4 regions of the Streptomyces sp. NBC_01244 genome follow, and region 1 is predicted to be linked to each of the others. Evidence: riboswitches for the same ligand, from Rfam matches in the RefSeq annotation. Region 1 holds a riboswitch; each other region holds the start of a gene.

Region 1 (6,969 bases):
GCGGAGGTCACCTGGGAGAACGACGGCGACGCCGTCGAAGAGGCGGTCGCCGCCACCGTGAACGCGGTCAGCGCCGACGGGGCCCGCACGCTGGGGCCCTGGCGGCTGGTGCGCGATCCCGCCGCGACGCCGGCCGGCTGGACCACGGTCGAGTCCCTGCCGCCCGGTGCCTGGAAGGTCAGCGTGGACGTGGGCTTCCCCGCCCTCGGCCACGGCGAACTCGAAGTCGGCGTACCGGTGGTAGACCCGGCCCCGACCACCGGCACCCCGGATCCGCGTCCCGCCGACCCGTCGTCCGCGCCGTCCACGCCGTCCACGCCGACCGGGACGCAGGCTCAGACCCCGATTCCGGCACCTGCGACGGCCTCCGAGTCCCCGGCGGAACCCGGCACGGGTCCCGCCGTCTGGTGGACAACGGCGGGAGTGGCGGCAACGGCCCTGGCCGGGGCGGCCGTCGGCATCCTCCTGCGCCGCAGGCGGGCGCGCGGCTAGACCGTCTAGAGGAGTGCCGACCGCACCTGGCTCCCGGCTCCGGCCTGCGTCCCACGGGATGCGAGCCGGACTTCCGGGATCGTGCGCGTGGGATCAGCAGGGCCCGTTGTCGGTCCACACTCCGTCCGGGCCGCTGGTGGAGGGGTCCTCGTTCAGGCTCCACCACCTGTTCGTGTAGGTCCGGCCCTTCCAGGAGACCTGGAAGCCCTTGTCCGGGTAGACGGTGTCGGCGTTCCAGCTCGGCGCGGTGCAGGTGCCCGGCGTCGAGGACGGGGAGGACGACGGCGAGCCCGCGAGCTCCCAGATCATGGTGCCACCGGCGCCCTGGTCCATGACGTAGTCGGCCTTGGCGGCCACGGACTGCTCGTCCTCCGTGGAGAGGAACACCTTCTGTCGCCGTGCAGGTGGGCCAGGACCCGGCGGCCGACCTGGCGCACGTCGGCCGCACGTTTCGCGAGGGTGGGATCGTCGAGCGAGCCGGTGACCGCGGCGTAGCTGTCGATGGCCTGGCGGGCCGCCACGGAGGAGGGCAGCCCCCGACGGGCCCGCTCGACCGCCTGCCCCCGCAGGTCCTCGTCGAGTGCGATGTAGCCGTTGACCTCCATGATGTCGGCCGTACCGAGTTTCCGTACGCTGTCCAGGCCGGCCTCAAGGGCTCCCGCGAACGCTTCCGCCTCGACGGTGTACGGAGCCCGGCCCTGATTCGCGCTCCCGGACCGACGGCCTCGATGGCCGTCGGCCGGGGAGCAGGGGGCGTCAGGAGTTGTGGGCGGACAGGTCCGCGCGGACCTCGTGGGCGGCGGCGACGAGGTTCTCCAGGGAGGCGCGGGTTTCGGTCCAACCGCGGGTCTTCAGACCGCAGTCGGGGTTGACCCAGAGCCGCTCGGCCGGGATGGCGTCCAGGCCCCTGCGGAGCAGGGACGCCGCTTCTCGTGTGGAGGGGATGCGCGGCGAGTGGATGTCCCAGATGCCGGGGCCCGCCTCGCGCGGGTAGTGGTGGGCGGCGAGTTCGCGCGCGACCTGCATGTGGGAGCGGGCGGCTTCCAGGCTGATGACGTCGGCGTCGAGGTCGTCGATGGCCTGGACGATGTCGCCGAACTCCGCGTAGCACATGTGGGTGTGGATCTGGGTGTCCGGCCGGACCCCGGAGACGGTGAGCCGGAAGGACTCGGTGGCCCACGTCAGGTAGTCCGCATGGTCGTCGACGCGCAGCGGGAGCGTCTCGCGCAGGGCAGGTTCGTCGACCTGGATCACCGAAGTGCCGGCTGCTTCGAGGTCGTTGACCTCGTCGCGCAGGGCCAGGGCCACCTGACGGGCGGTGTCGCCGAGGGGCCGGTCGTCGCGTACGAAGGACCAGGCGAGCATGGTGACCGGCCCGGTCAGCATCCCCTTGACCGGCTTGGAGGTCAGGGACTGCGCGTACGAGGTCCAGCGGACCGTCATCGGCTCAGGGCGCGAGATGTCACCGGCGAGGACCGGCGGGCGCACGTAGCGGGTTCCGTACGACTGGACCCAGCCGTACTGCGTCGCGAGGTAGCCGGTCAGTTGCTCCGCGAAGTACTGGACCATGTCGTTGCGCTCGGGCTCGCCGTGGACCAGGACGTCGATGCCGGTCTTCTCCTGGGAGGAGATCACCTCGCCGATCTCCGCCTTGATCCGCTGCTCGTAGCCGGCCACGTCGATCCGGCCGGCCCGCAGGTCGGCGCGGGCGACCCGCAGCTCGTCGGTCTGCGGGAAGGACCCGATCGTGGTGGTCGGCAGCAGCGGCAGGCCCAGATGCGCCCGCTGGGCGGCGGCGCGCTCCGCGTAGGGCTGGGCGCGGCGGCCGTCCGTGCCGGTGATGGCGGCGGTGCGGGTGCGGACGGCCGGGTCGTGGGTGAGCGCGGAGTTGGCGCGGGAGGCCAGGTCGGCCCGGTTGGCGGCGAGTTCGGGCGCGATGGAGTCCGTGCCCTGGGCCAGCCCTCGGGCCAAGACGGAAATCTCCCGCGTCTTCTGGCGGGCGAAGGCGAGCCAGCGGCGGACCTGCGGGTCGATGTCCCGCTCGGCGGCGGCGTCGATCGGGACGTGCAGCAGGGAGCAGGAGGCGGCCACGTCCACCCGGTCGGCGAGGCCGAGGAGCGTGCCCAGGGTGGTGAGGGACTTCTGGTAGTCGTTGATCCAGATGTTGCGGCCGTTGACGACGCCGGCCACCAGGCGCTTGCCGGGCAGACCCCCGACCGCCGCGAGGTCCTTCAGATTCGCGCTGCCGGCCTCCGTGAAGTCGAGTGCGAGGCCCTCGACGGGCGCAGCGGCGAGGACCTGGAGAGCTTCGCCGAGCCGGCCGAAGTACGAGGCGACGAGCAGCTTTGACCGGTCGGTCAGGGCGCCGAGGTCGCGGTAGGCCCGAGCCACGGCGTTCAGGTCCGCCGGGGTCCGGTCCTGCACCAGGGCCGGCTCGTCGAGTTGGACCCACTCGGCCCCGGCGGCCTTGAGGGCGGCGAGCACCTCGGCGTAGACGGGGAGCACCCGGTCCAGAAGGGTCAGCGGCTGGAAGTCGGCCGCCACGCCCGGGGCGGGCTTGGCCAGCAGGAGATAGGTGATCGGGCCGACGAGCACGGGGCGGGCGACGAGGCCGAGCGCGAGGGCTTCCTTCACCTCGGCGACCTGCTTGGAAGGGTCCGCGGTGAAGACGGTGTCCGGGCCGAGTTCCGGGACCAGGTGGTGGTAGTTGGTGTCGAACCACTTGGTCATCTCCAGCGGGGCCACGTCCTGCGTGCCGCGCGCCATCGCGAAGTACCCGTCGAGCGGGTCGGTGGCGACGGCCTCCCGGTGCCGCTCGGGGACGGCTCCGAGCATGACGCTGGTGTCCAGCACGTGGTCGTAGTACGAGAAGTCACCGGTGGGTACCTCGTGGACGCCGGCCTCCGCCAGCTGCCGCCAGTTCGTGCGGCGCAGTTCGGCCGCGGTCTCCCGGAGGGCGTCAGCGGTGACGCGGCCCTTCCAGAAGCCCTCGATGGCCTTCTTCAGTTCACGGTTCTGCCCCTGACGGGGGTAGCCGTACACGGTGGCTCGTGCGGCCGCGGCTGCGGGCTTCGCTGTCACGGAACTCTCCTTCGCGAGATGTGTCCAGAACGCCCCGGCAACGGGACGCGGACGCGAAGGAACGACACGACGAACGGCTCGCACAGCGGAATGACCGCTCGCGCCGCTCGATGTGTACGCCGACCCGCCCACGAGGTCACCGGGATCTCCGCACACGGAATCGTCCGCGTACGGGCAACGGGCAGGTCTTCGGACTCGCGGGCACGCGGACCCCGAAGGCCCGCACCTACTGGCCGTCGCTTCCCAGGACCGGTTCCGGTCCCAGTGCGTATGACGGCGGTCGTTCCCACTCACCGCTGCGGGGCAGTCCCGGATTCCCACCGGGTTCCCTCTTACGACGCATCCCGCCTGGCGGACGGGAGCGAACCAGCTGCGAGGCACACACTAGGCCGCCGCACGCGAGGATGAACCCTGCTGTCCAGCTGTCGGACGGTGAAATGAGACACGCGGATCCGGGCCGGACGTGGGAGCCGGCCGCTCAGGTGGAAGCTGCTCGGCCGGGAGCGTGCGCGGTGCCAAGCGGATCGGGGCCTGGAAGCGGGCCTTGCGGGCGGCACGGCGGAAAACCTTGAGCCGGACCGGAAGATGCCGGCGCCGCTTCGATCAGGAACCGGTGGTCGTGCACGGTGAATCCGCCTGTGATTCCGAGGTGCCGGTCGAGTCGGCGTAGTGCCGGTTCATGCTCGGCGGGCACGAATCCGGGGAACTGCCATGGGATGGCGCGCACTTGAAAGACCAGCGACCCGATGTCGTAGAAGGTGTAGGGGCTCATCTCCTCTCGTGCTGCGGTCACGTGAAGGCCCGCGTCTTCCAGCGCCCGTACGGCGACACCCAGGGTCCAACCGTCGGGGTCGATCGGCGAGGGGATGCCGAGGGCTTCGTTCAGTTCCAACTGGTTTCGGCTGCCCACCTGCTGGGTGAGGAGCCGGCCACCCGGCGCGAGGGCCGTGCGGATGCCTGCCGCATCCAGCGATCCGTGTCGGTTGAGGATCAAGTCGAAGGGGCCGGGCGGCAGGTTCGATCCCGATGTCCGGTGGACCTCCACGCCCAGCGGTGCGAGACGTTGCCGCGCCAGGCGGAAGTTGGGCGCCCAGTTCTCGGTGGCCACGCTCTGCGGTGGCAGCGGGGAGAGCGAGGCGAGGAGTTCGCCGCCGCCGGTGTCGATGTCCAGGAGGCTTCGCGCGCGCGGAAGCAAGCCTCGGGCGAGTTGTCCGTAGTCCCACGAGGGGCCCTCGCCGTCCGCCCGGCCCTTCAGCCAACTGAAGTCCCAGCCCGACATGGTCGCCTGTTGGGCTTCCGCAATGCGCTTCTCATAGCCGTTGGCGGTCGTCATGGGAGCACGCCAGCCCTGCACCCGCCGAGTGAACGTACGGATTTTCTTCGACTGGACACCTTCAGGGAGTTACACGTGTAATCATCTTTCCGTCGGCACACTCAGCGTCAAGCCACGGAGGCTCCGAAGCCCAGATGTCCACCTCACCTCGGCCGATGCCTCTGCCCTTCTCCTGGGCCGAACAGGAACGACACCTCGTCAGCCACCTTTCCGCGCTCATCCGCCTGGATACCTCGAACCCTCCGGGCCATGAGATCGCCGTCGCACGCCACCTCTCCCGCGAGCTGTCGGGCTCCGGTATCGCGCACAAGATCCTGGAGTCCGAACCCGGACGGGCCAACCTGGTCGCCCGGCTGCCCGGGACCGGTCAGGAACCGCCGCTCATGCTGCTGGGCCATGCCGACGTGGTCGGCGCCCAACCCGGCGGATGGAGCCGTCCCCCCTTCTCGGGCGAGGTCGCCGACGGCTGCGTGTGGGGCCGCGGGGCACTCGACATGAAGGGCCAAGTCGCCGCGAGCCTGCTGATCATGCAACTCCTCGCCGCACACCGGACCCCGCTCCGTCGGGACGTGCTGCTGGTGGTCACCGCCGACGAGGAAGCCGGCAGCAGGCTGGGGGCGTACTGGCTGTGGGAGAACCACCGCAGCCTCGTCGAGGCCGAGTTCGCGTTCAACGAAGGCGGCGGCCAGCGCTTCATGACGCCCGGCGGCCCCGTCTACACCGTCCAGGTGGCCGAGAAGGGCAGCGCCCGGATGCGGGTCACCGCGCGCGGGCCCGGCGGCCACGCCTCCGTCCCGCGCTCGGAGTCGGCGGTCTTCACGTTGGCCGAGGCCCTGCTGAGGCTGCGGGCGTTCGCACCGGAGTCGGTACTGCATCCGGCCTCGCGGCGGATGCTCACCACCTTGGCGGACCTGCATCCGGGCCCGGGCGCGGCGGCGATCGAGCAGCTGCTGAAGGACCCGACCTGGGACCGGGCACACGCTCTGCCCATCGATCCCGTCCTTCGGGAGTTCGTCGTCGCCGGGCTCCACAACACCGCGACTCCGACCATGCTGTCCGCGGGGCAGCGCCAGAACGTGGTGCCCGTCGAAGCCGACGTGGTGCTGGACGGTCGTCTCCTGCCGGGAGAACTGCCCGATCGGTGGGTGGCGCAGGTCCAGAAGGCGGTGGGTGACCGTGTCGAGGTGTCGCTGCTGCACGGCAGAGTGAGCCACGGCGTGCACGACGATCCAGAGCTCCTGCGCGTCCTGGGCGATACCGTCGCAGCCCACGAACCGGGTGCGCGGGTGCTGCCGTACATCAATCCGGCCGCCACGGATGCCCGCGCCTTCCCCGACACCAAGGTCGTCGGGTTCTTTCCCTCCGCGAGTGACGCGGACATCATGCGGCTCATCCACGCGCCTGACGAGCACACCCGGATCACCGACCTGATGTTCGGCGGGAAATGCCTGCTCGACGCAGTCCTCAGACTGGCCACGTGAGAGGCGGGAACACCGGTGACCGGCTGCCGGTCAGCGCAGGCCGTCCACGACGAACCGCACTCCCCCGTCACCGCCGCGCCGGAGCAGGCCGGCCGTGGGGGCGGGGAAATGGGTGCCGATCACGAGGGTTCCCGTGTCGGCGTACCGGTCGACGAACGCCCGCCGAGTGGCGGCGGCCCGCGCCGCGTCGGTGTCGGCGAGGCCGGCTACATCCGGTTCGATGAACTGCACCGGATGGTGCACGAGGTCACCGGTGATCACGGCTCGTTCGCCGCCGGATTCGACCACGACCGCGACCTGGCCCGGGGTGTGCCCGGGGGCGGCTTCCAGGCGTACGCCGTCACATACGCGGTGGTCGTTCCCCACGAAGTCGACCAGCCCCTCATCGAGCAGGGGCTGCATCGTGTCGTGGAGGTCGGCGTCCGCGTCGCTGGCCCAGTGGTCCCATTCCGCCCGGGTGACGAGGTGGCGTGCACGGGGGAACGTCGGCACCCACTTCCCGTCGACCCGGCGCGTGTTCCACCCGATGTGGTCGAAGTGGAGGTGGGTGCACACCACCGTGTCGATCGACTCCGGAGGGTA
Region 2 (6,969 bases), 5.3 Mb from region 1:
GATCATCGCGGCCTGCATCATCGATCCCGGCCTGTACTTCGCCATCAACTCCCCCGGCGGGGTCGTCGGGGCCACCGTCGAGACGGCCTCGCAGGCCGTGACGAACTTCGGCTTCGCCATCTCCCCCGAGGCCCTCGCGCAGGCCGCGAAGGACGTCGAGGAGACCAGCCTGCTGTCCCGTACGGGCGGCGCGCCGACCTTCGCACTCGGAATGTCGGAGATCTTCTCGGCCGTGATCGGCGGCACCTCGATGAAGGCCTTCTGGTACCACTTCGCGATCATGTTCGAGGCCCTGTTCATCCTGACCACGGTCGACGCGGGAACCCGCGTGGGCCGGTTCATGCTCCAGGACACCCTCGGCAACGTGCACAAGTCCTTCAAGGACGTCAGCTGGAAGCCGGGCGTCTGGTTCGCCAGCGCGATCGTCGTCGGCGGCTGGGGCTACTTCCTGTGGGTCGGCGTCAAGGACCCGCTGGGCGGCATCAACCAGCTCTTCCCGCTGTTCGGCATCGCGAACCAGCTCCTCGCCGCGGTCGCCCTGGCCGTCTGCACCACCCTGCTGATCAAGTCCGGCCGGCTCAAGTGGGCCTGGGTGACGGGCGTTCCGCTCGCCTGGGACCTGGCCGTCACGCTCACCGCCAGCTACCAGAAGATCTTCTCCGACAACCCGAAGATCGGCTTCTTCGCGCAGCGGGACGTCTACCAGGACGGCATCGACGCGGGCAAGGTCCTCAAGCCCGCCAAGAACATGGACGAGATGCACACCGTCGTCACCAACGCCACGGTGGACGGCGTCCTGTCGGTGTTCTTCGCCCTGCTGATCATCATCGTGCTCGTGGACGCGGCCCGGACCTGCCTCCGGGCCATCCGCAAGCCCGAGTCGGTCACCCTGACCGAGGTCCCGTGGACCGAGTCCAGGCTCGTCGCCCCGGCCGGGCTCATCCCGACCGCCGAGGAGCGCGCGGAGCTCGCCGCGGCCGGCCTCGACTCGGGCGGGGGCCGGGTGGAGGACCCCGTGCGGGAACCGGCGTGACGCGCCTGCACCACGTGCTGAGCCGGGCCCGGTACTTCGTACGGGAGTTCTCGGGCGAGGCGGCCTACGACCACTACGTCGCCCACGCCCGTACGCACGACCCCGACGCCGAGGTCCAGTCGCGCCGGGCCTTCGAGCGGGCCCGTACGGACGCCCGCGAGGGCGATCCGCGCGAAGGGTTCCGCTGCTGCTGAGCCGGAGCGCCCCCGGGGCCGCCGCATCACCGTCCACCCGACGGAATGCGGCGGCCTCTTTCCTTGCCCTGTCGCACACTCGGAGCCATGGACATCATCATCAGGACGGCGGCGACCGCCGAATACGAAGAGCTCGCCGAGATCACCGCACGGGCCTACCTCGACGACGGACTGCTGACCTTCGGTGAGAAGGACCCCTACCTGGGCCGGCTGCGCGACGTCGCCGGCCGGGCCCCCGCCGGCGAGGTGCTCGTCGCGGAGTACGAGGGCACGCTGCTCGGCGGTGTGACCTTCGCCCCTCCCGGCAGCCCGCTGTGCGATATCGCGGGTCCCGGCGAGGCGGAGTTCCGGATGCTGGCCGTCTCCCCGGCGGCGCGCGGACGCGGCGCGGGCGAGGCCCTCGTACGGGCCTGCGTGAGCCGCGCCCGGGACCTGGAGGGCGTGGGCCACCTGGTGCTGTCGACCACCGAGAAGATGCTCGGGGCGCACCGGATCTACGACCGGCTGGGCTTCGTACGGACGCCGGAGCGGGACTGGTCCCCGGTTCCGGGCCTGCCGCTGCTGACCTACCGCCTGGAGCTCTAGGGCCGTACCGCCCACGGGGAGCGACACAACATGTGGGGGCTACCGCAAGCAGCGGCCCCCACATGTATGCTCATGCTCGCTGTCGTCGCAGGGGAATCCGGTGAGAATCCGGAACTGTCCCGCAACGGTATGAAATGCACCGACTCGCTCGGCGCATCCGCAAGTCCGAGGACCTGTCGACAGTGCGCCCGGCTCGACCGAACCGGGTGCAGACACGTCCGGGCCTCGCGGTTGGGCCGGTGGACGCCACGTGGCGCACGCGCACTGCCCTGCCAGGCACGCGCTCCCCCACGTGCGCCCCCTCGCGCCCCGCACCAAAGGTGTTCCCGGAGCCGAGCGAGGGAGAGCTCCCCCCGTGACCATCGCGCCTTCCGCACCGCGCGCCGAGTCCGACCCGTCCGCCTATGAGGGTCCGGGGGCCGCGCTCCTGCGCACGCTCACCGAGCTGACCGCCGATCTGCCCGACACCGACCCCGGCCGGGTCGCCGCCGCCGCGCTGCGCGGCCGCAGCGCCGCCGCCGACGAGGCGGAGCTCCGTACGCTCGCCACCGAGGCGGCCGCCGGGCTGATCTCCGAGGACCCGGCCTACTCCCGCCTCGCCGCCCGCCTGCTGACGCTGGCCGTGCGCGTCGAGGCCGCCGGCCAGGGCGCCACCTCCTTCTCCGGCTCCGTCGAGGTCGGCCACCGCGAGGGGCTGATCGCCGACCGCACCGCGGACTTCGTGCGCCTGCACGCGAACCGGCTCGACGCACTGGTCGGGCACGCGCTCGCCGAGGGCGCGGACGACCGCTTCGGCTTCTTCGGCCTGCGCACCCTGCACAGCCGCTACCTGCTGCGCCACCCGATCACCCGCCAGGTCATCGAGACCCCGCAGTTCTTCATGCTGCGCGTGGCCTGCGGCCTCGCCGAGAACGAGTCGGTCCAGGCCGTCGAGGAAGTGGCCTCGCTCTACCGGCTGATGAGCCGCCTCGACTACCTGCCCTCCTCCCCCACCCTCTTCAACTCCGGCACCCGGCACCCGCAGATGTCCTCCTGCTACCTGCTGGACTCCCCGCTGGACGAGCTCGACTCGATCTACGACCGCTACCACCAGATCGCGCGCCTCTCCAAGCACGCCGGCGGCATCGGCCTCTCGTACTCCCGCGTCCGCGCCCGCGGTTCGCTGATCCGCGGTACGAACGGCCACTCCAACGGCATCGTGCCGTTCCTGAAGACCCTCGACGCCTCCGTCGCCGCCGTGAACCAGGGCGGCCGCCGCAAGGGCGCCGCCGCCGTCTACCTGGAGACCTGGCACGCGGACATCGAGGAGTTCCTGGAGCTCCGCGACAACACCGGCGAGGACCAGCGCCGTACGCACAACCTGAACCTGGCCCACTGGGTGCCGGACGAGTTCATGCGCCGCGTGAACGCCGACGCCGCCTGGTCGCTGTTCTCCCCGGCCGACGTCCCCGAGCTGGTCGACCTGTGGGGCGACGCGTTCGACGCGGCCTACCGCAAGGCCGAGGAGTCGGGCCTGGCCCGCAAGACCATGCCCGCCCGCGACCTGTACGGCCGGATGATGCGCACCCTCGCGCAGACCGGCCAGGGCTGGATGACCTTCAAGGACGCCTCCAACCGCACGGCGAACCAGACCGCCGAGCCGGGCACCGTCGTCCACTCCTCGAACCTCTGCACCGAGATCATCGAGGTCACCAACGACGGCGAGACGGCCGTCTGCAACCTCGGTTCGGTCAACCTCGGCGCCTTCGTCCTGCCCGGGACGGGCGACGTGGACGGCGGCATCGACTGGGAGCGCCTGGACGAGACCGTCCGCACCGCGGTCACCTTCCTCGACCGCGTCGTGGACATCAACTTCTACCCGACCGAGCAGGCCGGCCGCTCCAACGCCCGCTGGCGCCCGGTGGGCCTGGGCGCGATGGGCCTCCAGGACGTCTTCTTCCAGCTGAAGCTGCCCTTCGACTCCCCCGAGGCGAAGGCCCTGTCCACGAAGCTCTCCGAGCGCATCATGCTCGCCGCGTACGAGGCCTCCTGCGACCTGGCCGAGCGCAGCGGCCCGCTCCCCGCGTGGGAGCGGACCCGCACCGCCCGCGGCGTCCTGCACCCGGATCACTACGACGTCGAGCTGAACTGGCCGGAGCGCTGGGACGCGCTGCGCGCCCGCGTCGCCAAGAGCGGCATGCGCAACTCCCTGCTCCTGGCCATCGCCCCGACGGCGACCATCGCCTCCATCGCGGGCGTGTACGAGTGCATCGAGCCGCAGGTCTCCAACCTGTTCAAGCGCGAGACCCTGAGCGGGGAGTTCCTCCAGGTCAACGGCTACCTGGTGCAGGAGCTCAAGCGGCTCGGCGTCTGGGACGCCCAGACCCGCGAGGCGCTGCGCGAGGCCTCCGGCTCGGTCCAGGGCTTCGGCTGGATCCCGGCCGAGGTGCGCGAGCTGTACCGCACGGCGTGGGAGATCCCGCAGCGCGGACTGATCGACATGGCGGCGGCCCGTACGCCGTTCCTGGACCAGTCGCAGTCGCTGAACCTGTTCCTGGAGACGCCCACCATCGGCAAGCTCAGCTCGATGTACGCGTACGCCTGGAAGCAGGGCCTGAAGACCACGTACTACCTGCGCTCCCGCCCCGCGACGAAGATCGCCCGCGCCGCCTCCGGCAGCACGGTCCCGGCGGCCGCCACCCCGCTCCCGCAGGCCGTCGACGCCGACGCGCTGGCCTGCTCCCTTGAGAACCCCGAGTCCTGCGAGGCCTGCCAGTAATGTCCGACACCACCAAGAACCTCCTGGACCCGGGCTTCGAGCTCACGCTCCGCCCCATGCGCTACCCGGACTTCTACGAGCGCTACCGGGACGCGATCAAGAACACCTGGACCGTCGAGGAAGTCGACCTCCACTCGGACGTCGCGGACCTCGCGAAGCTGACGCCCTCCGAGCAGCACATGATCGGCCGCCTGGTCGCGTTCTTCGCGACGGGCGACTCGATCGTCTCGAACAACCTCGTGCTGACCCTGTACAAGCACATCAACTCCCCGGAGGCGCGCCTGTACCTGTCGCGCCAGCTCTTCGAGGAGGCCGTGCACGTCCAGTTCTACCTGACGCTGCTCGACACCTACCTGCCCGATCCGGACGACCGCGCGGCCGCCTTCGACGCGGTCGAGGAGATCCCCTCGATCCGCGAGAAGGCTCAGTTCTGCTTCCGCTGGATGGACTCGGTCGAGAAGATCGACCGCCTGGAGACGGCCTCCGACCGCCGCCGTTTCCTGCTGAACCTGATCTGCTTCGCCGCGTGCATCGAGGGCCTGTTCTTCTACGGGGCGTTCGCGTACGTGTACTGGTTCCGGTCGCGCGGCCTGCTGCACGGCCTGGCGACGGGCACCAACTGGGTGTTCCGCGACGAGAGCGCCCACATGAGCTTCGCCTTCGAGGTGATCGACACGGTCCGCAAGGAGGAGCCGGAGCTCTTCGACGACGCGCTCCAGCAGCAGGTCGTCGACATGCTGAAGGAGGCCGTGGAGGCGGAGCTGCAGTTCGGCCGCGACCTGTGCGGTGACGGCCTGCCGGGCATGAACACCGAGTCGATGCGCGAGTACCTGGAGTGCGTCGCGGACCAGCGCCTGGTCCGCCTCGGCTTCGCGCCCGTCTACGGCTCGCAGAACCCGTTCACCTTCATGGAGCTCCAGGGCGTCCAGGAGCTGACGAACTTCTTCGAGCGCCGCCCGTCGGCCTACCAGGTCGCGGTCGAGGGAACGGTCGACCTGGACGAAGACTTCTAAGCGGCCGTCATCTGCTGTCGGCGCCCCCGCCCTTGGGGAGACGGACCTGGGTGACCGGGACTTCGGGCGGGGGCGCTCTGCCGTTCCCGGCGGCGGCGCTCGTCGGCCGCGCGGATCTGCCGGTCGAGGCGGCGCTCGCGCGCGGCCCCGTAGAGGGCGGGGCCCAGGAGGAGGGCGGCGACGGCGAGGACGACGAGGTAGTCGAGGAATGTGTTCATGACTCCACTCTCGCCAGGGCGGCCGAAACCCGACAGTGGCAGGACTGTCATGGAAGAGCGAATTACTGCCACACTTCCTGGCACACTGGAAGCATGCTGAAGCCTTCCTCCCTCAACAACGTGGCCGTGGCCGTGGTGAACGGGGTCACCCCCTTCGAGATGGGCATCTTCTGCGAGGTCTTCGGGATCGACCGCAGCGCCATTGGCCTGCCGACCTACGATTTCGCCGTCTGCGCGATGGAGGAGAATCCGATCACCGTGGGCGACGGCCACTACAGCCTCACGCTCCCCCACGGACCCGAGCGGCTGGAGGAGGCGGACCTGATCTGCCTGCCCGCCGACCGCGAGGCCGCCACGCGCGTCTACCCGGAGCCCCTCCTGGAGTCCCTGCGGCGGGCCGTGGACCGGGGCGCGCGGGTGCTGAGCGTCTGCAGCGGGGCCTTCGTGCTGGGCGCGGCCGGGCTGCTCGACGACAAGCGCTGCACCACGCACTGGATGCACGCCCCGACCCTGGCGCGCCGCTTCCCGCGGGCCAGGGTCGACCCGGACGTGCTCTACGTGGACGAGGGCTCGGTGATCACCTCGGCCGGCACCGCCTCCGGGATCGACGCGTGCCTGCACCTCGTGCGTCAGGAGCAGGGCGCCGAGGTGGCCAACACCATCGCCCGGCGGATGGTCGTACCACCGCACCGCGACGGCGGGCAGGCCCAGTACATCCAGCGCCCGCTGCCGCGCACCTCCTGCGACACGGTGGGCGAGGTGATCGGCTGGATGGCCCGCCACCTGGAGGAGGAGATCACGGTCGAGCAGCTCGCGGAGCGGGCCCACATGTCCGCGCGGACCTTCGCCCGCCGCTTCCTCCAGGAGACGGGGACCACTCCGTACCAGTGGGTCCTGCGCCAGCGGGTCCTGCTGGCGCAGGAGCTGCTGGAGGCCACCGACGAGACGGTGGACGCGATCGCGGGCCGCTGCGGATTCGGCACCGCCGCGGCCCTGCGCCACCACTTCCTGCGGACGCTGAGCACCACCCCGAACGCCTTCCGGCGCACCTTCCGGGGCCCGGCCGCGGCCTGACGGCCGACGTGCTCCCGCCCCGCACACGAAAGGCGCCCCGCTCCTGACCGGAGCGGGGCGCCTTGTGCCTGCGGGAGGGGGCTACGCGTTCGGA
Region 3 (6,969 bases), 7.6 Mb from region 1:
ACCTGGCCAGGGTCCTCGGCATTTCACCCAGCTACCTCAACCAGATGGAGCACGACTCGCGCCCGCTCACCGTCCCCGTACTGCTGCGCCTGACCGAGGCGTTCGGGGTGGATCCCGGCTTCTTCTCGGAGCGTGACACCAGCCGTATGGTGGCCGACCTGCGCGAGGCCCTCGCCCAGCAGGTGGCCGAGGCCCGCGTGTCCCCTTCCGATCTGGCCGACCTGGCCACCCGGATGCCGGCCGTGGCCTCGGTGCTGCTGGACCTCGGCCGCCGGAGCCAGCTGCTGGCGGAGCGGCTCGCCGACGCCGCCGACGGCCGCGACGCGGTGGCGGAGTCTCCGCGTTCGCCCCACGAGGAGATCCGCGAGTTCTTCTACCGGCGGCAGAACTACCTCCATGACGCCGACTTCGCCGCCGAGGAGCTGGCCCGCGCGATCGGCATCCGCCCCGGGGACGTCATCCGCGCGCTGAACCTCCGACTCGCCGACCGCCACGGGATCCGCATCTCCGCGGACTCCGACCGGCTGCACCACTACGACGCCGCCGCCCGGGTACTCCACCTGTCGAACCGGCTCCGCCCGGGCCAGCAGGCCTTCCGCATGGCCACCCAACTCGCCCTGATCGAGTACGGGGACGAACTCGACCGGCTGGCCACCGAGGACTTCACACCCGGTTCCCCCACGCACGCCCTGGCACGGATCGGCATCGCGAACTACTTCGCGGCCGCCCTGATCCTCCCCTACACGGCCTTCCACACCTCGGCGGAGGAGTTCCGCTACGACATCGAGCGGCTCACCGACCACTTCGGGCTCGGCTACGAGACGGTCTGCCACCGCCTCAGCACCCTGCAACGCCCCAGGCTGCGCGGCGTCCCCTTCTCCTTCGTCCGGGTCGACCGCGCCGGGAACATGTCCAAGCGGCAGTCCGCCACCGGGTTCCACTTCTCCCGCGCGGGCGGCACCTGCCCGCTGTGGAACGTGTACGAGTCCTTCGCCGCGCCCGGCCGCATCCACGTCCAGGTCGCCGCCATGCCCGACGGGCAGCGGTACTTGTGGACCGCGCGCGCCGTCACCCGTCACCGCGGCGGCTGGGGCGAGCCGGGCAAGACCTTCGCCATCGGCCTCGGATGCGAGACCCGGCACGCGTCCCGGCTCGTGTACGCGGACGGACTGGACCTCGACAACAGGTCGGCCGCCACCCCCATCGGCATGGGCTGCCGCCTGTGCGAACGGCTCGACTGCCCCCAGCGCGCGGTCCCGCCGCTCGGCCGGACCCTGGCCGTCGACGAGAACAGCAGCACCTTCGTCCCGTACCCGGTTGCGGGCATTCCCGCCTCCGCCCGCGACTGACCGGAACCCGGCCGCTCAGTCCGTGCGGCGGGCCTCGCCCGCGGTGACGGGATCACCCGCCTGCACGCCGTGCAGGACATGGGCGAGCACCTCGGCTCCGCGTACGACCCTCGGGCCGGGGCGGTTGAAGTAGGCGGGCCCGTCCAGCACCCAGACGGCCCCTGCCCGTACCGCGGGGAGATCGTTCCAACCGGGGAGGGACGTCAGCAGGTCGCGCTCGCGGAGCGTGCGTTCGGGCGGAAAACCGCAGGGCAAGAGCAGCACCACGTCCGGGCGGGCAGCGCGGACCGCCTCCCAAGTCATCGGCTTCGTGTGCTCGCCCTGTGCGGCGAGCAACGGTTCGCCTCCCGCATACGTGATCTGCTCGGGCACCCAGTGCCCGGCGGGCCACAGCGGGTCGAGCCACTCGATGGCCACGACCCGGGGCCTGGCACGGCCTGCCGTCAGCCGCCGTACCTCCTCGAGCCGGGCGCGCAGCGCCGTCCGCCGGCGCTCCGCCCGCTCGCGCACTCCGAGCAGTTCCCCCACGGTGACCAGGCAGTCCAGTACGTCATCGAGGGTGCGCGGCTCCAGGCTCAGTACGCGGGCACCGCCGTCGAGCACGCGCACGGCTCGCGAGACTCCTTCGTAGGACACGGCGCACACGTCGCACAGGTCCTGGGTGAGGACGAGTTCCGGGGCGAGGGCGGCGAGCGCCTCCGTGTCCAGGGTGTAGAGCGAGGACCCGGAGTGGGCGGCCCCGCCCACGGCCTCGGAGATCTCCCGGCTGCTGAGGTCCTCGGCGGCGAACTCGGCCCGGGTGACCACGGGTACGGAGGCGACCGCCGCGGGCGGCCAGTCGCATTCGTGGGTGCGTCCGACCAGGTCGGCGGCGAGGCCGAGTTCCGCCACGATGTCGGTGGCCGCCGGGAGCAGGGAGACGATGCGCATGCACCGACTGTAGGCGCGCGGGCGGTGGGTCTGGACTTACTAGGACGTCCAACTATATGTTCGTGCCCATAAGGTCCGCGGTGCAGGGAAGCCGGTGAAAAACCGGCACGGTCCCGCCACTGTGACCGGGGAGTGTGCTGCCATCCACACGCCACTGACGAGGTCTGTCGGGAAGGCGGGCGGCACGCGGGGATCCGGGAGTCAGGATACCGGCCGCGGATGTTCCGTGTTGTCCACGAGGATGGAGCAGACACGCATGGCACCGGTTTGTACCCACGACCCTGGTGATCCGGCGGAGCGCGCGCACACCACTTCCGCGCGCTCGTAGTCCCACGACCTTCCCCAGCGGCGCATCCCATCGGGTGCCGTCCGCCGGCAGGCCGTGCCATTCCCCGGATCTCACCTGACGAGAGCAGGCACCCATGGTCCGCGAGCTCACCCATTTCATCGGCGGCAAGCACACGGTCGGAACCTCCGGCCTCTTCGCCGACGTGTACGACCCCAACACCGGGACGGTCCAGGCCCGGGTCCCCCTGGCCGGGCGCGCCGACACCGAGGCCGCCATCGCCAACGCCGAAGAGGCTCAGGCCGACTGGGCCCGGTGGAACCCGCAGCGCCGCTCACGCGTCCTGCTGCGCTTCCTCCAACTGATCGAAGGGGAACGGGACTCGCTCGCCCGGCTGCTGTCCGCCGAGCACGGCAAGACCGTCGCCGACGCCCACGGTGACCTGCAACGCGGCCTGGAGGTGGTCGAGTTCGCCGCCGGGATCCCGCACCTGCTCAAGGGAGAATTCACCGACAACGCGAGCACGGGCATCGACGTGCACTCCTTGCGCTCGCCGCTCGGCGTCGTCGCCGGGATCACCCCCTTCAACTTCCCCGCCATGATCCCCCTCTGGCAGGCCGCCCCCGCCCTGGCCTGTGGAAACTCCTTCGTCCTGAAGCCCTCCGAACGAGACCCGTCCGTACCGCTGCGGCTGGCCGAACTCTTCCTGGAGGCAGGCCTGCCGGCCGGCGTGCTCAATGTCGTCAACGGCGGCAAGGAAGCCGTCGACACCCTCCTCGAAGACCCCCGCGTCCAGGCCCTCGGCTTCGTCGGATCGACCCCGATCGCCGCGTACGTCTACGCCACCGCCGCCGCGCACGGCAAGCGCGCCCAGTGCTTCGGCGGGGCCAAGAACCACATGGTCGTGATGCCCGACGCCGACCTGGACCAGGCCGTCGACGCGCTGATCGGCGCCGGATACGGCTCTGCCGGGGAACGCTGCATGGCCGTCTCCGTCGTCGTGCCCGTCGGCGAGGAGACCGCGGATGCCCTGGTCGCGAAGTTGAAGGAGCGCCTGGCCACGCTGCGCGTCGGCCGCTCCGACGACCCCGAGGCCGACTTCGGGCCCCTGGTCAGCCGCGACGCACTGGACCGGGTGGACCGCTACGTCGGCATCGGAGCAACCGAGGGGCCGAACTCCTCGTCGATGGACGCGGGTTCACCGTGCCCGGGCACGAGAACGGCTACTTCACCGGGCCCAGCCTCTTCGACCGCGTCACCCCGGGGATGCGGATCTACCGCGAGGAGATCTTCGGCCCGGTCTTGAGCGTCGTACGGGCCGCCGACTACGAGGAGGCGCTGCGCCTGCCCACGGAACACCCGTACGGCAACGGCGTCGCGATCTTCACCCGGGACGGGGACACCGCCCGCGACTTCACCCGCCGGGTGGGCGCCGGCATGGTCGGCGTCAACGTGCCGTCCCCATCCCCGTCGCCTACCACACCTTCGGCGGCTGGAAGCGGTCCGGCTTCGGCGACCTGAACCAGCACGGTCCCGACTCCATCCGCTTCTACACGCGCACGAAGACCGTGACCTCGCGCTGGCCCTCCGGGGCCAAGGAAGGCGCGAACTTCAGCATTCCGACGACGGGATGAGCCCGGTGGCCACCCTGACCGAGGACCAGCTCGCCCTCGCCGAGGTCACCCTCGACTTCGCCCAGGAGCATCTCGCTCCCCACGCCGTCCTGTGGGACCGGACCAAGCACTTCCCCGTGGAGGTCCTGCGCCGGGCCGCCGGTCTGGGCCTCGGCGGGGTCTACGTCCGCGAGGAGCACGGCGGTTCGGGTCTCAGCCGGAGCGACGGGGTCCTCGTCTTCGAGACCCTCGCCACCGGCTGCCCGTCCATCGCCGGGTACCTGTCCATCCACAACATGGTCGCCTGGATGATCGACCGCTACGGGAACCGGGGCCAGCGAGAGCGCTGGCTTCCCGGCCTCTGCTCGGCGGACACCCTGGGCAGCTACTGCCTGACCGAGCCGGGCGCCGGCTCCGACGCCGCCGCCCTGCGCACCCGCGCCGAGCGGGAGGGCGACCACTACGTCCTGACGGGCGTCAAGCAGTTCGTCTCCGGCGCCGGAGCCTCGGGCGTCTACGTGGTCATGGCGCGGACGGGCGAGGCCGGCCCGGGCGGCATCTCGGCCTTCGTCGTCGAACGCGAAGACCCCGGAGTCTCGTTCGGCCCCAACGAGGCCAAGATGGGCTGGAACGCGCAGCCCACCCGCCAGGTCATCCTCGACGCCGTCCGGGTCCCCGACGATCGCCGCCTCGGCGTCGAGGGGGACGGCTTCCGCATCGCCATGAACGGCCTCAACGGCGGGCGCCTCGGCATCGCCGCCTGCTCGCTGGGCGGCGCGCAGAGCGCCCTGGACCGCAGCCTGTCCTACCTCGCGGACCGCGAGGCCTTCGGCGGCCGGCTCCTGGACGCGCAGGCGCTCCAGTTCCGGCTGGCCGACATGGCCACGGAACTCGCCGCCGCCCGCGCCCTGCTCCGGCAGGCCGCGGAGGCCCTCGACGCGGGCGATCCGCTGGCCCCGCGACTGTGCGCGATGGCCAAGCGGTTCGCCACCGACACCGGCTACGCGGTCGCCGACCGCGCCCTCCAACTCCACGGCGGATACGGCTACCTCAGCGAATACGGCATCGAGAAGATCGTCCGCGACCTGCGCGTCCACCAGATCCTGGAAGGCACCAACGAGGTCATGCGCGTCATCGTCGCGCGCGGACTGACGGAGACCCTGCGATGAACCACACATCCCCCGAAGAACCCGACCACGTCCTCCTGCGCACCGAGGGCCACGCCGCCTACATCACGCTCAACCGTCCCAAGGCCCTCAACGCCCTCACGCATCCCATGGCCCTGCGCATCGACCAGGCCCTCACCGTCTGGGAGCACGACCCGGCCGTCGAGACGGTGGTCATCGAGGGCGCCGGCGAACGCGGCCTGTGCGCGGGTGGCGACATCCGCGCGATCTACGAGGACGCCCGCAGCGGCGGCACGGCCTCGGCGGACTTCTGGCGCGACGAGTACCGCCTCAACGCCCGCATCGCCCGCTACCCCAAGCCGTACGTGGCCCTGATGGACGGCATCGTCATGGGCGGCGGCGTCGGGATCTCCGCGCACGGCACCGTCCGCATCGTCACCGAACGCTCCCGCATCGCCATGCCCGAGACCGGCATCGGCTTCGTTCCCGACGTCGGCGGAACGTACCTGCTCGCTCTGGCCCCCGGCGAGCTGGGCACCCACTTGGCCCTGACGGGGACGCCGGTCGGCGCGGCGGACGCCCTGCTGTGCGGCCTCGCCGACCACTTCGTACCCGCCGACCGGCTGCCGGCGCTGGCCTCGGACCTCGCGCACGGCTCCGTACACGAGGTGCTGGAGCGGTTCGTGGAGCCCGTACCCGTCGGCGTGCTCCACGGCCACCGGGAGTGGATCGACCACTGCTATGCCGCGGACACCGCCGAGGAGATCCTCGCGCGGCTGCTCGCCGCGGACCTCCCGGCCGCGAAGGCCTCGGCGGACACGCTGCCGGCGAAGTCCCCCACCGCGGTCAAAGTCACCCTGGCCGCGCTCCGCCGAGCCCGCCGGCTCGGCCCCCTGGAACGGGTCCTGGAACAGGAGTACCGCGTCTCCGTCGCCGCCCTGTCCTCGCCCGACCTCGTCGAAGGCATCCGCGCCCAGGTCATCGACAAGGACCGTGACCCGCGCTGGTCCCCCGCCACCCTCCAAGCCGTCGGCCCGGCGGAGGTCGAACGGTTCTTCGCCCCGCTCGGCGACCGCGAACTCCGCCTCGCCCCGTCCCCGTCGTCACAGGAGGTCGCCTGGTGACCAGCACCGTCGCATTCATCGGACTCGGCCACATGGGCGGCCCGATGGCCGGCAACCTGGTCAAGGCCGGGCACCGCGTCCTCGGCTTCGACCTCGTACCGGACCAGCTGGCGGCGGCTGCCGCCGCCGGTGTCGAACCCGCGGCATCGGCTGCCGACGCCGCCACTCGCGCCGACGTGGTCATCACCATGCTGCCGGCCGGCCGCCACGTCCTCGCCCTGTACCGGGAAGGGGGACTGCTCGCCGCCGCCCGGCCCGGCACCCTCTTCGTCGACTGCTCCACCATCGACGTCGCCGACGCCCGCGCCGCGCACGAGGCCGTCGTAGCGGCCGGTCACCGGGCGCTCGATGCCCCGGTGTCCGGCGGTGTGGTGGGCGCCGAGGCCGGCACGCTCACCTTCATGGCGGGCGGGGGCGCCGCGGAATTCGCCGCGGCGCAGCCGCTCCTGGACGCCATGGGGAAGAAGGCCGTCCACTGCGGGTCCGCGGGGGCGGGGCAGGCTGCGAAGATCTGCAACAACATGATCCTCGCCGTCTCGA
Region 4 (6,969 bases), 5.5 Mb from region 1:
AGTGCATGGCCGCGGAGAAGGGATCTGCGAACCCGGCCCGCAGGTCGGCGGGCCCCCCTTCGGCGAGGAGCTGGTCGATGAGCTCGCCGGCCTTCGCGCGCAGCCAGTCCTGCAGGCCCTTCTGGCGCGGGTTGAGCGCCTTCATGACCGCGTTGCGCAGTCCGGCGCTGTTGATGTTGCCCATGTTGTTGACGACCTCGGGCGGGATCGTCAGCGCGTACTGGCGCGGGACACCGGCATTGGCCGTGTCCTTGAGGCTGAAGCGCTCGTCCTCCAGCACCTGCTTGGCCAGCGCGTAGCTGCTCACCAGCCAGGCCGGGTCCCCGGTGAGGGTACGGACCTTCGCGACCGGCGCCTTCTCGCGGAGCCAGGTGCACTCCTCCGGGAGCACGTCACCGCGCCGGGAGAGGGGGAAGTCGATGAGGGGCTCGGCGGTCGGCCCGGTGCCCTCAAGCTGCTCGACGCTCATCGACGGTCCCTTCGGTTGGTGCGGTGTGCGCGTGCGTGTTCGCGTTCAGGTGGTTCGGGTTCGGGTTGTTCGGGTTGCTCTGTGCCTTTTCGGCCGCCTCGGGCCGTACCACGGCGTATGCCTGGTTCCTCGTCGCGCGCAGGCCCCCACCGCGCGCGAAGAGGACGTCGGTCATCGGCATCTTGACGTGGTAGGCCGCCACGGAGGACGGCACGTCGAGAATGCTCGGGGTGTCGATGAAGAACGGCAGCTCGGCTGCCATGTAATCGAAACACACCTGCAACTGTGCGTCGGTGATTGATTCACCTTCCGGCAACTTGGATCCGACAAAGTGCAGGGCCATTTCCTCGCAGCCCTTGCGGAATTCGTCGTCGGACTCCAGGAAATGGAGTACGCGTCTGTGCAGAAGTTGGTAGACGGGGTTCGTCTGGAACTCCGAAAGTGCCCTCACTCGGATCTCGGCATGCAGAGGCCCTGACTCCTCCACGCCCTTGAGAATCCTTCGCCGGACTGCCTTGATTTCCTTCGTCGCACGCTTCTCGGCGTGTTCCTGGGTGTAGCCGAAGGCGGCGAACATCCGGTCCACGTGGAGGTCTGCGTAGACGAAGTCGACCTGTGCGAACCGGGTCGTGGCCCATCGGGTGAGGCCGGATATGCGCTCGGAGCTGAAGTAGCTGTTCCCAGGACTCACTCCGATGAGCACATGGTCGCCGTCTTCCCAGATGTGGTGGCAAGTGCGGGTGAAGGGCAGAACTTCGAATGATGCGTCAGCTGTGATCGTCACCTGTGTGATCGCCCTTGTTGCCGCTTGTCCCTGGGAGCCCTGCGCTCCCGGTGTGGCGGCAATGTCGCTACGTTATGCCGTGGTCCCGGAGCGTGACAAGTGGGGGCTTGAATTGTTGGCTGGAATTATCGCTTCCGCACTACGGAAGAGTAATTGAATTTCTATCTGCCGCTCGAACGGGACCCGGGGCGTGAGGGGGCCGGGCATGCCGCTACCCTGAGCCGGTCAACAAGCACCAAGAAGGGGTGGACCCAGTGGCGGACATCGAGAACGCACGGACGACGTTCGGCAAGTTCGACGTGAACGGTGACGGCTTCGTCACGGCCGACGAGTTCCGTTCGGCGATGGCGGCGATGGGCGACCCCTTCGCCGGCCCGGTCGCGGAGGCCGTGATAGCGGCCAAGGACTCGAACGGCGACGGCCTGCTGAGCTTCGACGAGTTCTGGGACTCCCTGAACAAGTAAGCCCCCGCGCCGCCCCCCGGCCCCTGCCGGGCCGGGGGCGCGCGTCAGGCCTGCCGCGGCTCGGCGGCCATGCCCTCCACCTCGGCGAGGGCCTCCTCCAGCCAGCGCAGCCAGAACGTCTCCAACCCGGTTCCCGCGTGCAGCACGACACGCCGCAACCGGTCCTCGTCGGAGTCCCGGCCGGCCGGGAAATCCTTCTCCTCGATGCCCTCGTACACGGCCGACTGGGCCCGGTGCAGCTCCAGATGCCGCCGCAGCTCCGCGGCCAGCCCCTGCGGCCCCACCACCGCGGCCGCCCGGATCCGCAGCAGCAGGGGATCCCGCACCGGCTTGGGATCCTGCCGCTCCCCGACCCATCGCGCCAGCTCCCCGCTCCCGGCGGGCAGCACCTCGTACTCCTTCTTCTGCCCCCGCACGGGCCCCTCGCTGGGCAGCGCCCGGATCAGCCCGGCCTCCTCCAGCCGGCCGAGCTCGCGGTAGATCTGCTGGTGCGTCGCGGACCAGAAGTACCCGATCGACTTGTCGAACCGCCGGGTCAGCTCCAGCCCCGACGAGGGCTTCTCGAGCAGGGCGGTGAGGATGGCGTGCGGGAGCGACATGCGGCCATCCTAGATTTGCCCCCAGGCGGCCAGTGTCTGCGGATCGCGCGGTCCGGGGGCGCCCGCCGCCAGGTGGCCGTGGGCGCGCAGGAAGGCCGTCACCGCCGGGGACCACGCCGGGCGCAGGCCCGCCGAGGTGAGGAGGGGCGGGTCCGAGAGGAGGGGCTCGGCGGGGCCGAAGCGGATGCCCGCCGGGGTCAGGACCGCCGCGTCGTCGGCCCAGCGCACCGCCAGGTCCACGTCGTGGGTGGCCATGACCACCGTCGTGCCGGAGGCCCGCAGTCCCGCGAGGACGTCGAGGAGCCGCTCCTGGCCGTCCGGGTCCAGGCCGGCCGTCGGCTCGTCCAGGATCAGCACCCGCGGAGCCATCGCCACCGCCCCCGCGATCGCCGCACGCTTGCGCTGCCCGTAGGAGAGCAGGTGCGTGGGGCGGTCCCGGAGGTGCGTGATGTCCAGCGCGGCGAGGGCCGAGTCCACGCGGGCGCGGACCTCCGGAGCGGGGAGCCCCTGGTTCATCGGGCCGAAGGACACGTCCTGTTCCACCGAGGCCGCGAACAGCTGGTCGTCGGGGTCCTGCACCACCAGCTGGACGGACGTGCGCAGCCGGGTCAGGCCGGCCCGGTCGTACGAGACCTCCGTGCCGTCCAGCCGCAGCGATCCCGCGCCGGGCCGCAGGCCGCCGCTCAGCAGCCGCATCAGCGTGGTCTTGCCGCTGCCGTTGCGGCCCAGCAGGGCCAGCGCCCGGCCCGGCGCGATGGCGAAGTCGACGCCGGTCAGGACCGCCGGGCCGTCCTCGTAGGCGTAGCCCGCGCCGGACAGTTCCACCACCGGGTGGGGTGAGGGGGGCAGCGACGGGTTCACAGGGAGAGCCCCTTCAGGGTGAGGGTCAGGGTGATCAGGGACGCCAGCAGGCCGGCGGTTGCCGTCAGGAAGCGCCACGACAGGGCCGCCTCCGGTACGAGGACCCGCAGCGCCCCGTCGTAACCGCGTCCGGCCAGCCCCGCCTGGAGCTTGGCCGCGCGGTCGAAGGCCCGTACGAAGGAGGTGGCGGCGAGCCCGGCCAGGGAACGCCACACCGCCGCCCGGCCGGTGTGCCCGAGCCGGGCCGCCTGGGCCCGGCGGACCTGGGCCATGGAGTCGAGCAGCAGGAAGCCGATCCGGTACATGACCAGGGCCACGTCTACGACCGGGGCCGGCACCCCGGCCCGGACCAGCCGGGGCAGTACGTCGGAGACCGGGGTGGTGAAGGCGAACAGCAGTAGTCCGAGCGAGGCCGCCGAGGTGCGCAGCAGCAGTTCGGCGGCCAGTCGGGGGCCGTCGGGGGCCAGGGACACCGGACCCGCCGGGCCCCCGACGGCGAACAGCAGCGGCAGCGCCCCGGTGAAGCAGAAGCCGAGCGGGATCCGGAAGGCCCGCCAGAGCTGCCGGCCGGCCACCCCGGCCGGGCCGAGCAGCACGGCGAGGGTGGCGGCGGCCACCAGCGGCCCGCCCGGCCAGGGCGGCAGGCACACGGCGGTGACCGTCAGCCCGACCCCGAGCAGGGCCTTCTCCAGCGGGTGCCGACCGCGCCAGCGACTGCCGTGCGCGGCCACGTCGATCGGCAGCACCGCCTACGCCTCCGGGGCGGCGGCGGCAGCGGCGGCGGCCGCTCCTTGGCGGCGGCCCTTGCGGACGCCGAAGTAGTAGGCGAGCACGCCCGCGCCCAGCGCCGCCTGCAAGGCGAACAGCGCGGACTCGATCTCGCCGGAAGGGGGCTCGTACAGAGGGGAGAACCAGGGCTCGTAATCCGGCTTCAGCTCGGTGATCGCCACCTCGGCCTGCGCGTCGGCGCCGGCGAAGGGCTCCTCCTTGCCCTCGCCCAGCCCCAGGGCGAGCGGCAGGACGGCCAGCGCCGCCACCAGGAGCAGCAGCAGCGTGTTGATCTTCGCGTTCTTGGACATCCCGCTCATCAGGCCGCCGCCTTCTCTTCGGTACGGGCGGAGGTCAGCTTCGCGACGCCCAGCCGGACCAGGTCCGACTTGCTCGACGCCATCAGCAGCCGCATCACCAGGACGGTCAGCAGCCCCTCGCTCACGGCCAGCGGTATCTGGGTGACCGCGAAGATCCCCCCGAACTTCGCGAGCGAGCCCGGGAAACCGGAAGCCGGGTCCGGGAAGGCCATGGCGAGCTGCACGCTGGTGACGCAGTAGGTGACCAGGTCGGCGAAGAAGGCGCCGAAGAACACGGTGACCATCAGCGGGAGACCGGACTTCCGCAGCAGCCGGTAGACGGCGTAGCCCGCCCACGGGCCGGCGATGGCCATCGAGAAGACGTTGGCGCCGAGGGTGGTGAGCCCGCCGTGCGCCAGCAGCAGGGCCTGGAACAGCAGGGTGATCGTGCCGAGCACCGCCATGATCGGCGGCCGGAACAAGATCGCCCCGAGCCCGGTGCCCGTGGGGTGCGAGCAACTGCCCGTCACGGAGGGGATTTTCAGGGCGGACAGGACGAAAGTGAACGCTCCGGAAGCGCCGAGCAGCAGCGTGCTCTCCGGGTTGGCCTTCACCTCGCGGGTGAGCGAGCGGACGCCGTGGACGACGAAGGGGGCGGACACGGCGCCCCAGGCGACCGCGTGCAAAGGGGGCAGAAACCCCTCGGCTATATGCATGAGTAGGGAGACCTCTCCAGCACCTCGTGGATGGACAACGCGCCCCGGCCGGTCTCCTGGCTCACGGGTTGATGTCCATGCTCCGCCTTCCCGGGCAGCGCGGAACCTCCCGCGCAGCCCAGTGGCTTTCCCGCAGGAGTGGAGCCGGACTTCCCGATCACAGTGGCGAGGGCCGCACCGGTTTCCCACCGGTTTCCCGAACACCAAGGCCCGCTGACCCTAGTCGGCCGCGCGGACCGGTCACAACCCGCCCCGATCGCGCCGGGTGGTGACCGGATTCCGCTTGTGCGTCACGCCGTGTGCCCGTGCGGCTGCCGTCTGCCTCAATGGCCCCGCGTGGAAACGGAGTTCCACGGATCCGTGGCAGCCCGGGCCCGGCTGCCCGCTTCGGCGCGCCCTTCCGTACGGACGAACCGGCCGCGAGGTCCTCATCGCCTGCGCCGGTCGCCCGGTCGCCCGGTCGCCCGGACGGGCGCGGCCCGGTGGCGGCCGCGCCGGGCCCCGGAGAGGCTGGACGGGTGGCTACCGACACCGCGCACTCCTTCGACTACTCCGACCTCACCGCCGTCTACGTCAACTGCACGCTCAAGCGATCGCCCGAGCCCAGCAACACCGAGGGCCTGATCGACAAGAGCCGCGCGGTGATGGAGGCGGCCGGGGTCCGGACCTCGCTCATCCGGGCCGTCGACCACGACATCGCCACCGGTGTCTGGCCCGATATGACCGACCACGGCTGGGAGAGCGATCAGTGGCCGGTGCTCTACAGCCAGATCATGGACGCCGACATCCTCGTGCTGTGCGGCCCGATCTGGCTCGGGGACAACAGCTCGGTGATGAAGCAGGTCATCGAGCGGCTCTACGCCTGCTCCTCGATCCTGAACGAGCAGGGACAGTACGCCTATTACGGGCGCGTGGGCGGGGCGCTGATCACCGGGAACGAGGACGGCGTCAAGCACTGCGCCATGAACATCCTCTACAGCCTCCAGCACCTCGGCTACGCGATCCCCCCGCAGGCCGACGCCGGATGGATCGGCGAGGCCGGACCCGGGCCCTCGTACCTGGACCCCGGATCCGGCGGACCCGAGAACGACTTCACCAACCGGAACACGGCCTTCATGAGCTGGAACCTCATGCACCTGGCCGCTCTGCTCAAGCGGTCCGGCGGGATGCCGGCGCACGGCAACCAGCGCTCCCTGTGGGACGCGGGCTGCCGCTTCGACTTCCCGAACCCCGAGCACCGGTAGCCCCCGGTCCCGCCTCCCTCTTCACTCCTCCCGCCGGCGTGCTCAGCAGACGTTCGGGTGCGCGATGTCCAGGACGAAGCGCTCCGGGGCGTGCAGCTTGAACGAGGTGTAGGCGGGCTTGGTGTCGAAGGCGGCGCCGAAGGTGACGTACCCCTCGTAGTCGCCGGTCAGGGCGATGCCCTTCAGCTTGGGCAGGTAGATCTTGAGGAGTTTGGGCCCGCGGTAGACGTTGCGGCCCGCGTCGTCGTGTCCGGCGGCGGGGTGCAGGCGGATCTCCAGGAAGTACCGCCCGGGCAGCGGGACGGGCTTGCCGGATCCGTCGTAGATCAGCGACGGGACGCGGGTGACGGTGACCTCGGGTACGTATCCCTGCAGGTCGATGACCACGCGGTCGTACGTGCAGTGCCCGCCCCAGCGGGCATTGACGACGAGCGGAGTGATCGTGGTGGCGGTAGTGGTGGCGGCGGCGGTCGTGGCTGCGGCGGAGGCCGGGGCGGCGAAGGCGAGCATGGCGGAGAGCAGTGCGCCCAACCCCAGTGCGGTGGCCTGCCGGCGGCGTGGACGGTTCATGGCGTCCCCTCGATTCCGAGAGACGGGGAACGGTGTCACCCGTGAAGACGCGCCCGCTACGGTCGTGGTTGCACCGGGTTCGCCGCGTTCGCCGGGCTCACCCGGTTGATCGCGTTTACCCGGTTCAGCTGGGCAGGAGGGCGCTCAGCTCGGCGTCGAGGTCGTAGTACCGGTGCTCCTGGCCGCGCGGCACCA

The links. A riboswitch is a leader RNA that binds a small molecule or an ion and turns the genes downstream of it on or off. The one in region 1 is predicted to bind cobalamin.
Region 2: it holds a riboswitch for cobalamin, as region 1 does, so the genes downstream of both, OG247_RS28420 (ribonucleoside-diphosphate reductase subunit alpha) here and metE (5-methyltetrahydropteroyltriglutamate--homocysteine S-methyltransferase) in region 1, are expected to answer to the same signal.
Region 3: it holds a riboswitch for cobalamin, as region 1 does, so the genes downstream of both, OG247_RS38180 (CoA-acylating methylmalonate-semialdehyde dehydrogenase) here and metE (5-methyltetrahydropteroyltriglutamate--homocysteine S-methyltransferase) in region 1, are expected to answer to the same signal.
Region 4: it holds a riboswitch for cobalamin, as region 1 does, so the genes downstream of both, OG247_RS29495 (energy-coupling factor ABC transporter permease) here and metE (5-methyltetrahydropteroyltriglutamate--homocysteine S-methyltransferase) in region 1, are expected to answer to the same signal.

The regions. Positions count from the first base shown of each region.
Region 1 covers NZ_CP108488.1:1,007,991-1,014,959, forward strand. Annotated here, with positions in the region: gene OG247_RS04240 (hypothetical protein) at 1-492, shown strand, start outside; gene OG247_RS04245 (hypothetical protein) at 586-879, opposite strand; partial or broken gene OG247_RS44735 (hypothetical protein) at 951-1,157, opposite strand; gene metE (5-methyltetrahydropteroyltriglutamate--homocysteine S-methyltransferase) at 1,249-3,573, opposite strand; cobalamin riboswitch at 3,737-3,959, opposite strand; gene OG247_RS04255 (class I SAM-dependent methyltransferase) at 4,052-4,906, opposite strand; gene OG247_RS04260 (M20/M25/M40 family metallo-hydrolase) at 5,062-6,387, shown strand; gene OG247_RS04265 (MBL fold metallo-hydrolase) at 6,418-6,969, opposite strand, start outside.
Region 2 covers NZ_CP108488.1:6,271,269-6,278,237, reverse strand. Annotated here, with positions in the region: gene OG247_RS28435 (carbon starvation CstA family protein) at 1-1,033, shown strand, start outside; gene OG247_RS28430 (YbdD/YjiX family protein) at 1,030-1,227, shown strand; gene OG247_RS28425 (GNAT family N-acetyltransferase) at 1,315-1,812, shown strand; cobalamin riboswitch at 1,879-2,007, shown strand; gene OG247_RS28420 (ribonucleoside-diphosphate reductase subunit alpha) at 2,168-4,570, shown strand; gene OG247_RS28415 (ribonucleotide-diphosphate reductase subunit beta) at 4,570-5,583, shown strand; gene OG247_RS28410 (hypothetical protein) at 5,580-5,801, opposite strand; gene OG247_RS28405 (helix-turn-helix domain-containing protein) at 5,895-6,875, shown strand; gene def (peptide deformylase) at 6,957-6,969, opposite strand, start outside.
Region 3 covers NZ_CP108488.1:8,576,966-8,583,934, reverse strand. Annotated here, with positions in the region: gene OG247_RS38190 (short-chain fatty acyl-CoA regulator family protein) at 1-1,349, shown strand, start outside; gene OG247_RS38185 (cobalamin-binding protein) at 1,365-2,279, opposite strand; cobalamin riboswitch at 2,341-2,511, shown strand; partial or broken gene OG247_RS38180 (CoA-acylating methylmalonate-semialdehyde dehydrogenase) at 2,702-4,199, shown strand; gene OG247_RS38175 (acyl-CoA dehydrogenase family protein) at 4,196-5,347, shown strand; gene OG247_RS38170 (enoyl-CoA hydratase/isomerase family protein) at 5,344-6,429, shown strand; gene mmsB (3-hydroxyisobutyrate dehydrogenase) at 6,426-6,969, shown strand, end outside.
Region 4 covers NZ_CP108488.1:6,511,101-6,518,069, forward strand. Annotated here, with positions in the region: gene OG247_RS29460 (cytochrome P450) at 1-469, opposite strand, end outside; gene OG247_RS29465 (tRNA-dependent cyclodipeptide synthase) at 450-1,253, opposite strand; gene OG247_RS29470 (EF-hand domain-containing protein) at 1,508-1,717, shown strand; gene OG247_RS29475 (PadR family transcriptional regulator) at 1,762-2,316, opposite strand; gene OG247_RS29480 (energy-coupling factor ABC transporter ATP-binding protein) at 2,326-3,177, opposite strand; gene cbiQ (cobalt ECF transporter T component CbiQ) at 3,174-3,923, opposite strand; gene OG247_RS29490 (energy-coupling factor ABC transporter substrate-binding protein) at 3,927-4,265, opposite strand; gene OG247_RS29495 (energy-coupling factor ABC transporter permease) at 4,265-4,960, opposite strand; cobalamin riboswitch at 4,990-5,183, opposite strand; gene OG247_RS29500 (flavodoxin family protein) at 5,479-6,204, shown strand; gene OG247_RS29505 (AMIN-like domain-containing (lipo)protein) at 6,247-6,714, opposite strand; gene OG247_RS29510 (SsgA family sporulation/cell division regulator) at 6,899-6,969, opposite strand, start outside.